Alkalinema sp. FACHB-956: one gene and its partner. The main gene of each other region encodes a partner of the protein of the gene in region 2 in a complex. Links are inferred from orthologs where the notes say so. Each region holds a gene or a part of one and is shown on either strand. Other genes may lie near its edges.

Region 1 (6,378 bases), on a different replicon or contig from region 2:
TCCTGGGAAAAATAATGAAGAAAGGCAACAACAACCTAAACAACTAACCGAAAAACTAACCCATGTAATCACAAATTAGTCTGTTCGTGAACCCTGAGCTTTCGGGATCTGGCTTGAATGCTGATTGTGGCTTTTGCGTCTTGGTTGCAAAGGATTGATGACGGCAATCGCTTTTTGAGTCTAGCTTATTTCATCCCGAAGACTGGGTCGGGACAAAAGTGGGGATCGCACTACACTACCGCTGGACAGGGCAGGTGGCACGATCCCCAACCCGTTTCAGGGGCCTAAGCAACGGCGGCTTTCAAAGCTGCTGTGACAGCGTCCATGCTTTGGTTCCCATCGATCGTCACTAAAGCGTTTTTAGTCTGATAAAAGGCAATTAGCGGCGCGGTTTGTTCTCGGTACACATCGAGACGACGACGAATGGTGGCTTCGTTGTCATCAGAGCGCCCACTGTCTTCGCCCCGCTTAACCAGACGCTGCACCACCACCTCATCCGGAACATCCAGATTGATCACCCGATCGCATTCCTGGTGGATTTCTTGGAGCAAGGTGTCTAGAAAACCCGCTTGGGGTTCATTACGGGGAAACCCATCAAGAATCCAACCTTTTTGGGCGTCGGGTTCCTGAAGTCGCTCCCGAATCAGGTCAATGACCAGGCTATCGGGCACCAGTTCCCCAGCATCCATATACTGTTTGGCTTTGACCCCCAGTGGGGTTTGATGGGCGACTGCGGCTCGCAGGATATCCCCGGTAGAAATATGGGGAATGCCCTGAGATTCCGCGAGCAACTTGGCCTGTGTGCCTTTACCAGCACCGGGTGCACCGAGAAAAATCAACCGTGTCACTATTGTTTCACCATCCCTTCGTAACGCTGAGAAATGACATAGGTTTGAATCTGTTTCGCTGTGTCAATCGCCACGCCGACCAGAATCAACAAGGAAGTGGCCCCAAACCCTTGGAAGGTGGGAACGCGGGTCGCACTTTCTACAGCGGTGGGAACGATCGCAACCACTCCTAAGAAGATAGCCCCCAGGAAAGTAAGGCGATTCAGCACCTTTTCTACGTAGTCGGTGGTCGCCTTACCAGGACGAATACCGGGAATGCTGGCTCCCATTTTCTTCAGGTTCTTCGACATCTCATCGGGCTGAATCACCAGAGAGGCATAGAAATAACTGAAAAACAGAATCATCAACAAATAGATGATGTCGTAGACAATGCTACCAGGCCGTAGATAGGTACCGATAAAGTTACTAATGCCCTGATCCTTAAAGGCACCAGCTAGCAAACTGGGGAAACTTAAGACCGCTGAGGCAAAAATAATTGGCATCACCCCCCCCTGATTTAAACGCAGGGGCAGGTAGCTGCTTTTTTCTAGATAGGTACGACGACCCACCTGGCGACGGGCCGAAATGATCGGAATCCGGCGAGTGCCCTCTTGAACAAAGACAATTCCCACCACCATGGCCAGGAATACCAAGAGCAGGACGATCGCGCCACCCACGGATTCTCGACTTCCGGTTTGCAGCAGTTCAAAGGTTTTGCCCAGGGACTGGGGTAATGTGGAAACAATGTTGAGAAAAATCAGCAAAGACGCCCCATTACCAATGCCGCGTTCTGTAATCAGTTCTCCGACCCACATGACAAACATCGAACCGGCGGTCAGGGTCAGCACGGTTTCAAGGACGAAGAAGGGCCCCCAATTTTGAGCAACCGGCTGCAAAAGACCAAACGTGAGAATTGTACTTTGAATAATTGCCCAGCCCAATGCCACGTAGCGGGTAATCTGGGAAATTTTTCGACGTCCCGCCTCCCCTTCGTTTTTTTGCAAGTCTTCCAGCTTGGGGATGGCGGCGGTCAACAGTTGCAGAATAATCGAAGCGTTGATGTAGGGAATAATCCCTAGGGCAAAGACTCCCAAGGTTTTTAACCCCCCGCCCGCAAACAGGTCTAGGAAGTTTAAAACCCCACTATTGGAAAACAGTTCACTAAATCGAGTGCGATCGATGCCTGGAACTGGAATGAAAATGCCCAACCGCAATAGAACCAACAGACCGATCGTCAAGAGCAAGCGACCTCTCAGTCCTGCTGCCTGCGCCATCTGCATGAAAGTTTCCTGTGCGGTAGGAGCCTTATCGCGATTAACGACCATAAGGGAATTCCTCTCAACCAACTGCCGATTGAATGCTCATTTTAAGAGAAGCACCAATCCTCCCCAACTGAACCATGAGAATTTCCATGGCGATTGAGCTGTGGAGGATACCTTGCATAATCGATTATGTTATGAATTCACAAATTTTAGGGACGTTCGATCGAACGTCCCTAAAGCAATTTGGAGATAACGGTTTAGGCTTCTACTTCGCAACTGCCACCGGCAGCTTCGATTTTTTCCTTAGCAGAAGCCGTAAATGCAGCAGCTTTTACGTTCAGTGCCACGCTCAGCTCACCAGTCCCCAAAACTTTCAGGGGGCCGTCATCCTGAGTCAGGATGCCAGCTTCTAGCAAGCTTGCCAGGGTGACTTCGCTGTTAGCGGCTAGCCCGGAGAGGTCTTCCAAGTTGACAATCGTAAACACCTTGCGATTGATCAGCGGAAAACCCTTCAGTTTGGGCAGGCGACGGTAGAGAGGAGTTTGACCCCCTTCAAAACCGGGGCGAGTCGGACGGCCCGAGCGAGACTTTTGACCCCGCATACCAAACCCACAACTCGCACCTTGGCCAGCAGCGATACCACGACCGACGCGACGGGCGCGCTTTGTCGAACCCTTTTGGGGTTGTGCATCAGCGAGTCTCATCGTGATTATCCTCTCTTAGAACTAGGAGTAAATTTGCTCGAGGGAAATGCCACGCTCCTCAGCAACCTGTTGGAAGGTGCGTAGGGAATCTAGGGCTTCCAAGGCGGCACGGGCATTGTTCAGAGGGTTGTTGGAGCCCAACTGCTTCGCGAGCACGTTTTTCACGCCTGCGAGTTCCAGTACCGTCCGCACTGCACCTCCAGCAATTACCCCTGTACCAGGAGCCGCTGGACGCATCAGAACCTTTGCACCCACCGATCGCCCAGAGGAGGGGTGGGGAATGGAACTGGACTTGGTGAGGGGTACTTCTACGAGGTGCTTCTTGCCATCTACAACGCCTTTTTTGACAGCGCCGATGACATCGCTGGCCTTACCCACGCCAACGCCAACCTGACCTTTTTCGTTACCGACGATCACGATCGCCCGGAAACTCAGCTTTTTACCGCCCTTGACCACTTTGGTCACCCGACGAATTTGCACGACCCGCTCTTGCCAGTCGGACTTCTCTTCCCGGGCTTTGGTATTTTTACGACCTTTCGCCATTGTTTGCCTCTTTTAGAAATCTAGACCGCCTTCACGGGCTGCATCAGCTAGGGCTGCGACGCGACCGTGGTAGAGATTACCACCGCGATCGAAGACCACTTGCTGAATTCCCTTTGCCAATGCACGCTGAGCAACTAACTTACCCACTTCGCTAGCAGCGGCACAGTTTGCGCCATTCTCCACTTTGTCCCTCAGTTCTGGATCAACGGTCGAGGCAGACACCAGAGTACTGTGGGTCGTGTCATCAATCACTTGCACATAGATGTTTTCGCGGGAGCGAAAAACAGCCATCCGAGGACGATCAGACGTTCCGGCCAACGCTCGGCGAATCCGGGCATGGCGACGACGGGTTAATTCTTTACGACTTGCTTTCATGGCTTACTTCTTCTTACCACCAGTCTTACCAACTTTGCGCCGGACAGCCTCACCAGCGTATCGGATACCCTTACCTTTGTAAGGTTCTGGCGGACGGACTGCACGAATCTTGGCAGCCGTGTTGCCGACTACTTCTTTGTCAATCCCACTCACCGTGACGTTCGTGTTATTTTCCACCGCAAAGGTAATCCCTGTGGGGGGCACGATGTTCACAGGATGGCTGTAGCCCATGCTCAGGTTCAAGTTTTGTCCCTGAACCGCAGCCCGGTAACCGACCCCTTGGATTTCCAGTTTGCGCTGGAAGCCTTGGGAAACCCCTTCCACCATGTTGGCAACAAGGGTACGGCTGAGACCGTGGCGCTGACGGGCAACGCGGGAGTCATCTTTACGAGCGACGATGAGGGTATCCCCGTCCTGGGTCACCGTCACTTCTGGCACGAGGGTGCGGGTTAGTTCGCCCTTCGGCCCTTTTACCGTAATGGTTTGACCGTCAATGGTGACGGTTACCTTAGCGGGAAGATTAATTGGACGCTTTCCAATACGCGACATTAGCTAATCACCTCGATGACGAATTACCACACGTAGCAAAGCACTTCGCCACCGACGCCCGCTTTGCGTGCCTCCCGATCGGTCATGATGCCGCTGGAGGTTGAGATCACAGCGACCCCAATTCCACCCAGCACCTTGGGTAGATCCTTACAATTGGAGTAGACACGCAGACCAGGCTTGCTCACCCGCTTCAGGTTGGTGATCAGCGGCTTGCTGCGATTTTTGCCTTTGTACTTCAGCGTAATTACCAGATTGGTTTGTACACCTTCACCGGCTTCTTCAAATTCACCGATAAACCCTTCCGCCTTGAGAACCTGAGCAATGCTACGGGTCATCTTGGTTGCTGGCACTTCGGTGGTTTCATGACGGGCCAATCCGGCATTTCGGATGCGCGTCAACATATCTGCAATGGTGTCGTTAACTGCCATAGTTTCCTCTTGATGAAACCGATTAATTCTCGCGGAAGGGCATTCCGAATTCCTTCAGCAGGGCTCGACCTTCTTCGTCCGTACCAGCGGTCGTAATGATCGAGATATCCATCCCTCGAATCTGATCAATGCTGTCATATTCCACTTCAGGGAAGATCAGCTGCTCCCGCAGACCCAAGGTGTAGTTTCCACGGCCATCAAAGCTCTTCGGGCTAATCCCACGGAAGTCACGAATCCGGGGCAATGCTAGGTTGATCAAGCGATCCATGAAGGCATACATCCGCTCAGAACGCAGGGTCACCATGACCCCTACGGGCATACCTTGCCGAATCTTGAAACCTGCGATCGCTTTCTTGGCTCGGGTGACAACCGGGCGTTGACCGGTGATGATCGCAATTTCATTGATGGAAGCTTCCAATGCTTTAGCATTCTGGGATGCTTCGCCTAACCCCCGGTTCACCGTAACCTTCACGAGCTTAGGCACTTGGTGAATGTTCTTGTACTGAAATTGTTCCATTAACTTCGGAACAACTTTCTCGTTGTAAGTGGTCTTCAGACGTTGTGTCATACCTTCAAAATCCTTTCCCTGGGCTTGGTCAGGGAAGCTTAGGTCAATGGTTGTTCGTCGGGGGACTAATCAATGATTTCGCCCGTCTTCTTCAGCATGCGCACTTTCTTACCATCTTTGATGGTGTAGCAGACGCGGCTAGCTGTTTTTTCCTTGGTGGAATACAGCATCACTTTGGAGCTATGGATGGGGGCTTCGCTGGTTTGGATTTGCCCAGATTCGCCTTCTTGCTGAGGCTTGACGTGCTTCGTCCGGATATTCACGCCTTGCACAACAACTTGGCTTGCACCGGGGAGTGCCTTAATCACTTCGCCGATTTTGCCCTTATCTTTACCTGAGATCACCTGAACGGTGTCACCGGTTTTAACGTGGATTTTCGCCATTTACAGTACCTCCGGAGCCAGCGAGACAATCTTCATGAAGTTCTTATCGCGCAGCTCACGAGCCACTGGCCCAAATACACGAGTTCCCCGTGGGTTGCCATCATTGTTGATGATGACCGCTGCGTTGTCATCAAAGCGGATACTCATACCGCTATCACGACGCAGGGTTTTGCGGGTACGCACCACAACCGCCTTAACCACATCGGATTTTTTCACGCCCATGTTGGGCGTAGCATCCTTAACTACGGCTACGATAACATCGCCAACCCCAGCGTAACGGCGGTTTCCACCACCCACAACACGAATACACATCAGCTTCCGAGCGCCGCTGTTATCCGCCACATTCAAATAAGTTTCCTGTTGAATCATGACGCTATCCCTCTCTAGCTTTGAGCAGTAGTCAGGATGTCAACCACAGCCCAGCGCTTGGTACGGCTGAGGGGTCGAGTTTCCTCGATGCGCACGCGATCGCCCACTTTGCACTTGTTCTCTTGATCATGTGCTTTGTAGCGCTTGGTGCGGACAACGATTTTGCCGTACTTCGGGTGAGCAGCGCGGTTTTCCACTGCCACCACTACGGTCTTGTCCATTTTGTCGCTAACGACTAAACCAACTCTCTGTTTGACTGCCATTGGAACCCTACTCCGCTTCAGTTGCTGCCTTGATTTGACGCTCCCGCTCCACGGTCATCAGTTGCGCCAGTTCATGCTTTGCATGCTTGAACTCGTGGGGCTTCTCT
Region 2 (6,775 bases):
GTAAATCGTAGGATTGCTGCACAATGTTCTGGTCGGCTTTCTGGTCGGCTTGCGGGTTAGCTTTCTGGTCAGCTTGCGGGGCAGCCTGAACGATCGTCAGTTGCCGTTGCTTCAGATCAATCTCACGACAAGTTGCATTAAAAATCAGTTTGACTTGGCGATCGGGGTGTTTTTCCAGGCATTGCTCCAGGGTGTCTAACAGGGCAATACACAGGTGATTGCGATTAATCAGGAGGCTAAATTTTTCCGGATCGGAACTGCGTTGGAAGGTTTTCCATTGCTTTAGTTTTTGGGAATAGACTCCGGTTTGCCGAATTACCATTCCCCGTTGGCATACCGCTGGCCACAGTCCTTCGATCGCCTTCAGGTGGGCTTGGCCCCGTTCCGTTAGGCTAATGACAAAGGCGCGATCGGATGAATGCGTGGATGAATTCGCTGGGGAATCGGCCAATCGCGGATCACTGCGCTGGTCGTAAATCGTGATTTGGTAGTGGGGCGATCGGGCGAGTAACCGATGGGCTAGCAGTAACCCCGCTGGCCCCGCCCCGATAATGACAACTTGCATAGAGCAACTTAATGACGACAATCGGCCTAGGGACTCTGTGACGATCGATGCGGACTGGATTGAGACTCGAGACTACAGACCGGGTTCGAGACTACAGATCTGGCGTGGTTTGGGCAAACAGTGGGGCAAAGTCCGTGGTGACGATCGCGGTCGCATCGTTCTCGGGCTTAGAAATCACATCAAAGGCTTTGTTTTTGGCAGTGGGGCAGCGCAGCGCCTGCACCACTACTTCCGCCACATCGGCACGGGGAATCGAGGGCGCAATACCGTTGGGGGCTTGGGTGAGCAACACATCATCTTTCCCCACTAGCAATTCCCGCACTCCACCGGGTTGATCCAGCAAGCCCCCGGCGCGAATAATCGTATAGTCAACGCCAGAGCCAATCCCAGCGTCGATTAAGTACGCTTCTGCCTTGCGTTTCCAAATCAAAATATTGCCCTGTCCCAGTTTATTGAGGGGATGGTTTTCCTGGGTGCCGCCCATGGAGCCAACTAGGACAATGTGCTGCACCCCAGCGGCGATCGCGGCGTCAATTTGGTTGATCTGACCTTGGTAATCAACGGCTTCGGGCATTCCCCCTGGTTCAAATTCAAACTCTGGTCGTTCTCCGGGCGCAGGGGGCGCTTTCATGCGGGGAGTCGCACTGGTCAGGATGACTAGGCAGTGGCAACCCTCGAGGGCAGCGGTGAGGGTGTCCTTGGCGGTAATATCCCCGAAAAAGAAGCGATCGACGGAACCAAAGAGATCCTGAGCCTTGGCTTGCGATCGGGCAAAGCCAAAGGCATTAAATTCCTCGGGATGTTGCAAGAGTTTTTGCAAAACGAGGGCTCCTGTGCGCCCGGTGGCCCCTGTGACTAAAACCTGTTTCAACGCCATAAATCTGGGGGAAATTTGTGTTGTTAACCATCAACCATTGTCGATCATACCAACCCTCGATTTCCCAAAGGTCAATTGGCCAGAATTCTAGTGAGTGGGTGCCCAAAGTCTATGGTTCGATGGCGATCGATGACCTCAACAAATCAATGGCTGTAACCATGGGTTGTAACCATGGGCAATATTTATTGGTGATATTTATCACCGATAAATATCACCAATAAATATTGCCGATAAATATTGCCGATTAAAAAATCCCTCTGCCAGTGCTGGAGAGGGATCAAGAAGAGATCTTTCAGGTTCTGGAGTCTAAACCACTTCCGAAGTCTCTTCCACTTCTACTTGGGGTTGGGGATTGAACTGGAACAACGAGTACACTACATCACGGCGGATGTTGATCATCATTTCCAAGAACAATTCGTAGCCTTCGCTCTTATATTCAATCAATGGATCCTTTTGGCCATAGCCCCGCAGCCCCACTGACTCCCGCAGGCCGTCCATCCCTTGCAGGTGCTCCCGCCAGAGGGTATCAATCCGTTGCAGGATGAAGAATCGTTCTGCTTGGCGCATTAGACCGGGCTGGAGTTGATCGATTTCCACTTCCTTGAGGTCGTAGGCAATCCGGATCTGCTCATGCATGAAGGTCTTAATTTCTGCCATGGACAGGTCGATTAATTGCTCAGGTTTGAGATCTGCGAGCAGATAGACAAACTCCTGGGTTTTGGACACCAGCTTGTCCAGTTCCCATTCTTCGGAGGGCAGTTCGGGATTGATATACGCTTCCACGATGTCATCCATGGTGCGTTCGGCGTATTCAATCACCAATTCCTTCAGGTCTTGTTGTTCGAGCACCCGACGACGGACGGCGTAAATGGCTTTCCGCTGGTTGTTCATCACTTCGTCGTATTCAAAGACCTGCTTCCGGATGTCGTAGTAGTAGGTTTCAACCTTCTTCTGCGCCCCTTCCAGCGATCGTGTGAGCATTCCTGACTCGATCGGCATATCTTCTTCCACGCGGAAGGCATTCATCAAGCCTGCCACCCGATCGCCGCCAAAAATCCGCAACAGGTTGTCCTGCAAACTCAGGAAGAACTTGGTGGTACCGGGGTCACCCTGCCGCCCAGCCCGACCGCGCAACTGGTTATCGATCCGGCGGGATTCGTGCCGCTCTGTCCCGATTACATGCAGCCCCCCTAGGTTGACCACTTCTTCGTGTTCCCGATCGGTGAAGCTATCGTACTCACCGCGAATCTTTTTATAGGCTTTCCGCAGGGCTTGGATCACCGGGTCTTCCGTAGGTGCTTTTTCCGCTGCCGTGGCGATCTTATCTTCCGCTTCCAGTTCCGCTAGGCTGCGTTCGCCGTACTCCTTCACAGCGAGATCAACGGCAGCTCGCAGCAGATCTTCCGCTTCCTTAGAAATTTCGATCGGGAAAATTTCAGGACTGGCTTTCCAGGTTTTCACCTTGCGTCCAGCCCCAAAGCCTTGGCCACCCTCGCGACCACCGGGGACAAAGCCCTGTCCGGCAAAGTCCATGTCATCTTCCGGCGCAACAATCCGGGGCATGAAATACTCCCGAATTTTTAACCGCGACATATAGTCGGAGTTCCCACCCAGGATGATGTCCGTTCCCCGACCGGCCATGTTGGTTGCGATCGTCACTTGGCCTTTGCGTCCGGCCTGAGCGACAATTTCCGATTCCCGTTCTACATTTTCAGGTTTGGCGTTCAGCAGGTTATGGGGCACCCGCAGTTCCGCCAGCAAACCGGAGAGCAGTTCCGATTTTTCCACACTAGTGGTGCCCACCAGCACAGGTCGCCCGCTTTCGTGCATTTCAGCGCATTCCTGGGCGATCGCTTGCCACTTGGCTGGCTCCGTTTTGTACACCACATCAGAGAGATCCTTCCGCTGCCGGGTGCGGTTGGTGGGAATAATCGTTACTTCCAGGTTGTAGATTTTTTCAAATTCCGCTTCTTCCGTTTTGGCGGTTCCCGTCATTCCGGCTAACTTGGGATACAGCAGGAAGAAGTTTTGGTAGGTGATGCTGGCCAGGGTCTGGGTTTCGTTTTGGATTTCCACCCGTTCTTTGGCTTCGATCGCTTGGTGCAGGCCATCACTCCAGCGCCGACCCGGCATCACCCGCCCGGTAAACTCATCCACAATGACAATTTCATCATTGCGGACGATGTAGTTCACATCTTTGATAAACAGTTCTTTTGCCTTGATGGCATTGAAAATGTAGTGCGCCCAGGGATCTTTGGGATCAAACAGATCTTTGACGCCTAGGAGTTGTTCTGCCTCGATGAAGCCTTCGTCGGTGAGGAGAATGTTCCGCTGCTTCTCATCTACCTCGTAATGGTCATCCTTATTCATCCGTAAGGCGACTTCTGCCGCGCCCATGTATTTCTCCGTGGGACGCTCCACTTGACCGGAAATAATCAGCGGGGTGCGGGCTTCATCAATCAGGACGGAATCCACTTCATCGATGACGCAGTAATTGAAGGGGCGCTGCACCACCTCCTGCATCGAGGTCGCCATGTTATCCCGCAGGTAGTCAAATCCCAATTCGCTGTTGGTGGCATAGGTGACGTCGCAGGCATAGTTGCGTCGCCGTTCCTCCGGAGTCATACTCTGCTGGATCAGCCCTACGCTCAACCCGAGGAAGCGGTGCACCTGTCCCATCCATTCTGCATCCCGGCGAGCCAGGTAATCATTCACCGTCACCACATGCACCCCCCGTCCCGTCAGGGCGTTGAGGTAAGCAGGCAGGGTGGATACTAGGGTTTTGCCTTCCCCGGTCTTCATTTCAGCAATTTGGCCATTGTGCAGAACGATACCGCCCAGCATCTGCACATCAAAGTGGCGCATTCCCAGGACACGCTTCCCGGCCTCCCGCACGACGGCGAAGGCTTCGGGCAACAGATCGTCGAGCATCTGTTTGCGCTCGTTGTCGTTTTTGGCCTTGTCCAGTCGCTGCCGAAACTCTGCCGTTTTCGCCACGAGTTCCTGATCCGACAGGGGAGCGATCTCCTCTTCTAGGAGTTTGATTTCTGTAACGATCGGTTGGAACTTTTTGAGCTTACGGGCATTGGGGTCGCCCAAAAGAGCTTTCAGCATGGCGGAGACTAGTGACCGTTTATCAAGTGGATTCTTCTGATGCGATGGCGCATAGAGGCTCGAGTTTCCAGGAAACCCAAGTCTCTCAATCCTATCACTTCGTTTCCCTTGGGAACGGTAGAGATGACCGCACTCAAGCAGAACTCGGCCCACTCCCTGTGCAAAAAGCAATAAAAGTGGGATAACTCCAAGACATTAAAAATATCCAGAAGTTTTTCCCACTGATTTTAGATTGCAACTCTGAATGACGGACTACTAGCAATCAGTAGCAGCTTTGAGCTGATGGTTGAACTGATGAGAGTACCCTCTCACTAGTTGTCGGACTAGTTGTCGGATTCCCCTTGGGCGTTTGCCGCATCGGGGCCAGCATGAATGGCTACAATTCTGCCGCCAAGACGGTTAATCCGCTGCATCACTTCGTTCATCCGGTTAAAGGGCACCTGAATCAACGTTGTGCTGCTCTTGCGAATTTCGTGGTTGTTTTGGGCAGTTTGCTCACTCTGCCGTAGCCCTTCCACTTCATACACAAAGGTGCGATTGTTGGACGTGGTGCTAGAAGCTCGGGTGAGAACAGATTGTCCAAGCATGCAAATAACCTCCTGAATACGCTGAGGACTAAACTTATTGAGCGAGGGTTACGCTGGCTACTTTGCCGCCCAATTGGTTAATGCGTTGGAGTGTGCTCGACAATTGATCGTAGGGCACCACAAATTCGGTGTTGCTACGACGCACTCGAGGATAGCGAGGCAGGGAAATGCCCGATACTTCGATGCGGTACAGTCGAGTTCCGGTTCCGTACATCGGGACTGCAAAGGCTCGGCTGGGCGCAACGCTCCGAGTCGCTGGTTTGTAAGAGAACCCAGCACCTGCACCCGAAGGGCTGACGACTGCCGAGGCAGAATTGCGAGCCAGTTCCGTTGCTAGACGCGACGAAGCCCCACCCACTTGGGAGCGATCGCTGGTCGCATAGCCACGATACAGTTTGAACATCCGGGTGAAACCAACCATTTTCTGGCCAGTTTGGGTGGAAAATCCCCGATAGTAAGGTACGATGTTGTCCCCAAAGCTGGCATCGTATTCATTGGAATCAATGAAGGAATCGATGTCCGCATCGTACCCTTCGTTTTGGTAGCGATCGAGGTGTTCAATCACTTCCGCTTCATCATAGGGAGCCCGTCCCAGCAGATGTTTGAAGTTCAGCTCGATCACGCGGGTTTGGAAGTGCGGATAGAGGAACTTGTTCTTGTAGAGCTCGGATTTAGCCAAGGCGCGCACGAATTCGCGAACCGTTAATTGGCCATTCACCAAGAGGGACTCCAGCGCGGTCAAACGCTCCGAGGCCATCAGGTGATCATTGCCCAAAACCTGACGGTAAATCGCATTGATGACGACTTTTGCGTCGGTTGCCGTAAAGTTAGGACGCAACTCGATCGGCGAAGCGTCACTAAAGGGCGCACTTCCCAAGCGAGATGCAGCAGTTGTAATTGCCACAGCGTATTCTCCTTAAAACACAATTCAACGGTTCATCCACTGCCAATCCCATGGTGTCATGACGCGATATAATGCGCACTGAACATGCAAGGTATCAATGAGCCCACTGGGTTTGTCCAATCATCAAATTAAGTGAATGATTATCAACGCAGCAGTCGATTCAATCAGACAATAACTAATTGATTGACAAACTAGACAAACTTAATACCCTGCTATGTGCATTAATAATGCGGAATAATTGATAAGCATCATGCCGCCAAAGAATGGCAAAGAACACCTTTAGCATAACAATATCAAGAACACTCCATAGGACTGTCATTGATATCAATGATGATGTTCTGAGTGCCTTCCGTGGCAATGCTGACTGACAGAGGATGGAACCCTATTTCCATTTAAGCAGGGGAAACGCTCAAAACTCGACTACCCCGTTGATTCAACCGTTGCAGCGAAGCCGACAACTGTTCGTAGGGGACGAGGTATTCACTAATACTCCGACGAATTTGAGTCGTCCGACTGCTGGCTGCTTGATTAACACGGATGCGATAGAGTTGGTTACGATCGCCGCCGGTGTTACCCGTCAGTTCACCCCCTAAGGTGGCTGGCCGCAAGGGACTCGCCAGATTCAGAGCGACTTCTTGACTGAGGGCACCCCCCCGACGCACGTTCCCCTGGGCCCGATCGCTGTTGGCATAACCGCGATACAGTTGGAACAGGCGATTAAACCCGAT

What was found.
Region 1: the proteins of secA (region 2) and secY are in contact, whole or in part, in a crystal structure (PDB 3DIN), measured with the Thermotoga maritima proteins. The link is inferred for Alkalinema sp. FACHB-956 from one-to-one orthologs. Residues at the interface, in WP_004082002.1 of Thermotoga maritima: Glu261, Ala262, Arg263, Lys300, Ala301, Arg302, Thr303, Ile304, Ile305, Leu323, Tyr324, Asp325, Pro326, Val329, Ser330, Tyr333, Ile336, Lys340, Phe345, Val349, Glu363, Phe364, Tyr374, Ser375, Gly376, Gly377, Glu393, Ile395, Thr482, Ser483; in WP_004081795.1 of Thermotoga maritima: Glu108, Gly109, Glu110, Glu111, Ala236, Glu237, Arg238, Arg239, Ile240, Thr241, Ile242, Gln243, Tyr244, Ala245, Arg246, Arg247, Val248, Thr249, Gly250, Arg251, Arg252, Val253, Tyr254, Gly256, Ala257, Ser258, Thr259, Tyr260, Leu261, Pro262.

Annotation. Positions count from the first base shown.
Region 1 is NZ_JACJRC010000002.1:11,128-17,505, reverse strand. Bases 1-2,988 are described here. They hold secY (preprotein translocase subunit SecY), read right to left. Parts: upstream 2,153-2,988; coding sequence 848-2,152; downstream 1-847. Other genes in these bases: rpsE (30S ribosomal protein S5), read right to left, coding at 2,815-2,988; rplO (50S ribosomal protein L15), read right to left, coding at 2,347-2,793; H6G21_RS03460 (adenylate kinase), read right to left, coding at 285-848. Also shown: more of rpsE, read right to left, coding at 2,989-3,336; rplR (50S ribosomal protein L18), read right to left, coding at 3,349-3,711; rplF (50S ribosomal protein L6), read right to left, coding at 3,715-4,260; rpsH (30S ribosomal protein S8), read right to left, coding at 4,284-4,688; rplE (50S ribosomal protein L5), read right to left, coding at 4,711-5,256; rplX (50S ribosomal protein L24), read right to left, coding at 5,322-5,639; rplN (50S ribosomal protein L14), read right to left, coding at 5,640-6,008; rpsQ (30S ribosomal protein S17), read right to left, coding at 6,023-6,271; rpmC (50S ribosomal protein L29), read right to left, coding at 6,279-6,378. UniProt on the Escherichia coli protein: The central subunit of the protein translocation channel SecYEG. Consists of two halves formed by TMs 1-5 and 6-10.
Region 2 is NZ_JACJRC010000004.1:212,347-219,121, forward strand. What follows is about bases 1,549-4,933. They hold secA (preprotein translocase subunit SecA), read right to left. Parts: upstream 4,557-4,933; coding sequence 1,749-4,556; downstream 1,549-1,748. Other genes in these bases: H6G21_RS07935 (phycobilisome linker polypeptide), read right to left, coding at 4,880-4,933. Also shown: H6G21_RS07920 (NAD(P)/FAD-dependent oxidoreductase), read right to left, coding at 1-565; H6G21_RS07925 (SDR family oxidoreductase), read right to left, coding at 657-1,442; more of H6G21_RS07935, read right to left, coding at 4,934-5,143; H6G21_RS07940 (phycobilisome rod-core linker polypeptide), read right to left, coding at 5,178-6,047; H6G21_RS07945 (phycobilisome linker polypeptide), read right to left, coding at 6,440-6,775. UniProt on the Escherichia coli protein: Required for protein export, interacts with the SecYEG preprotein conducting channel.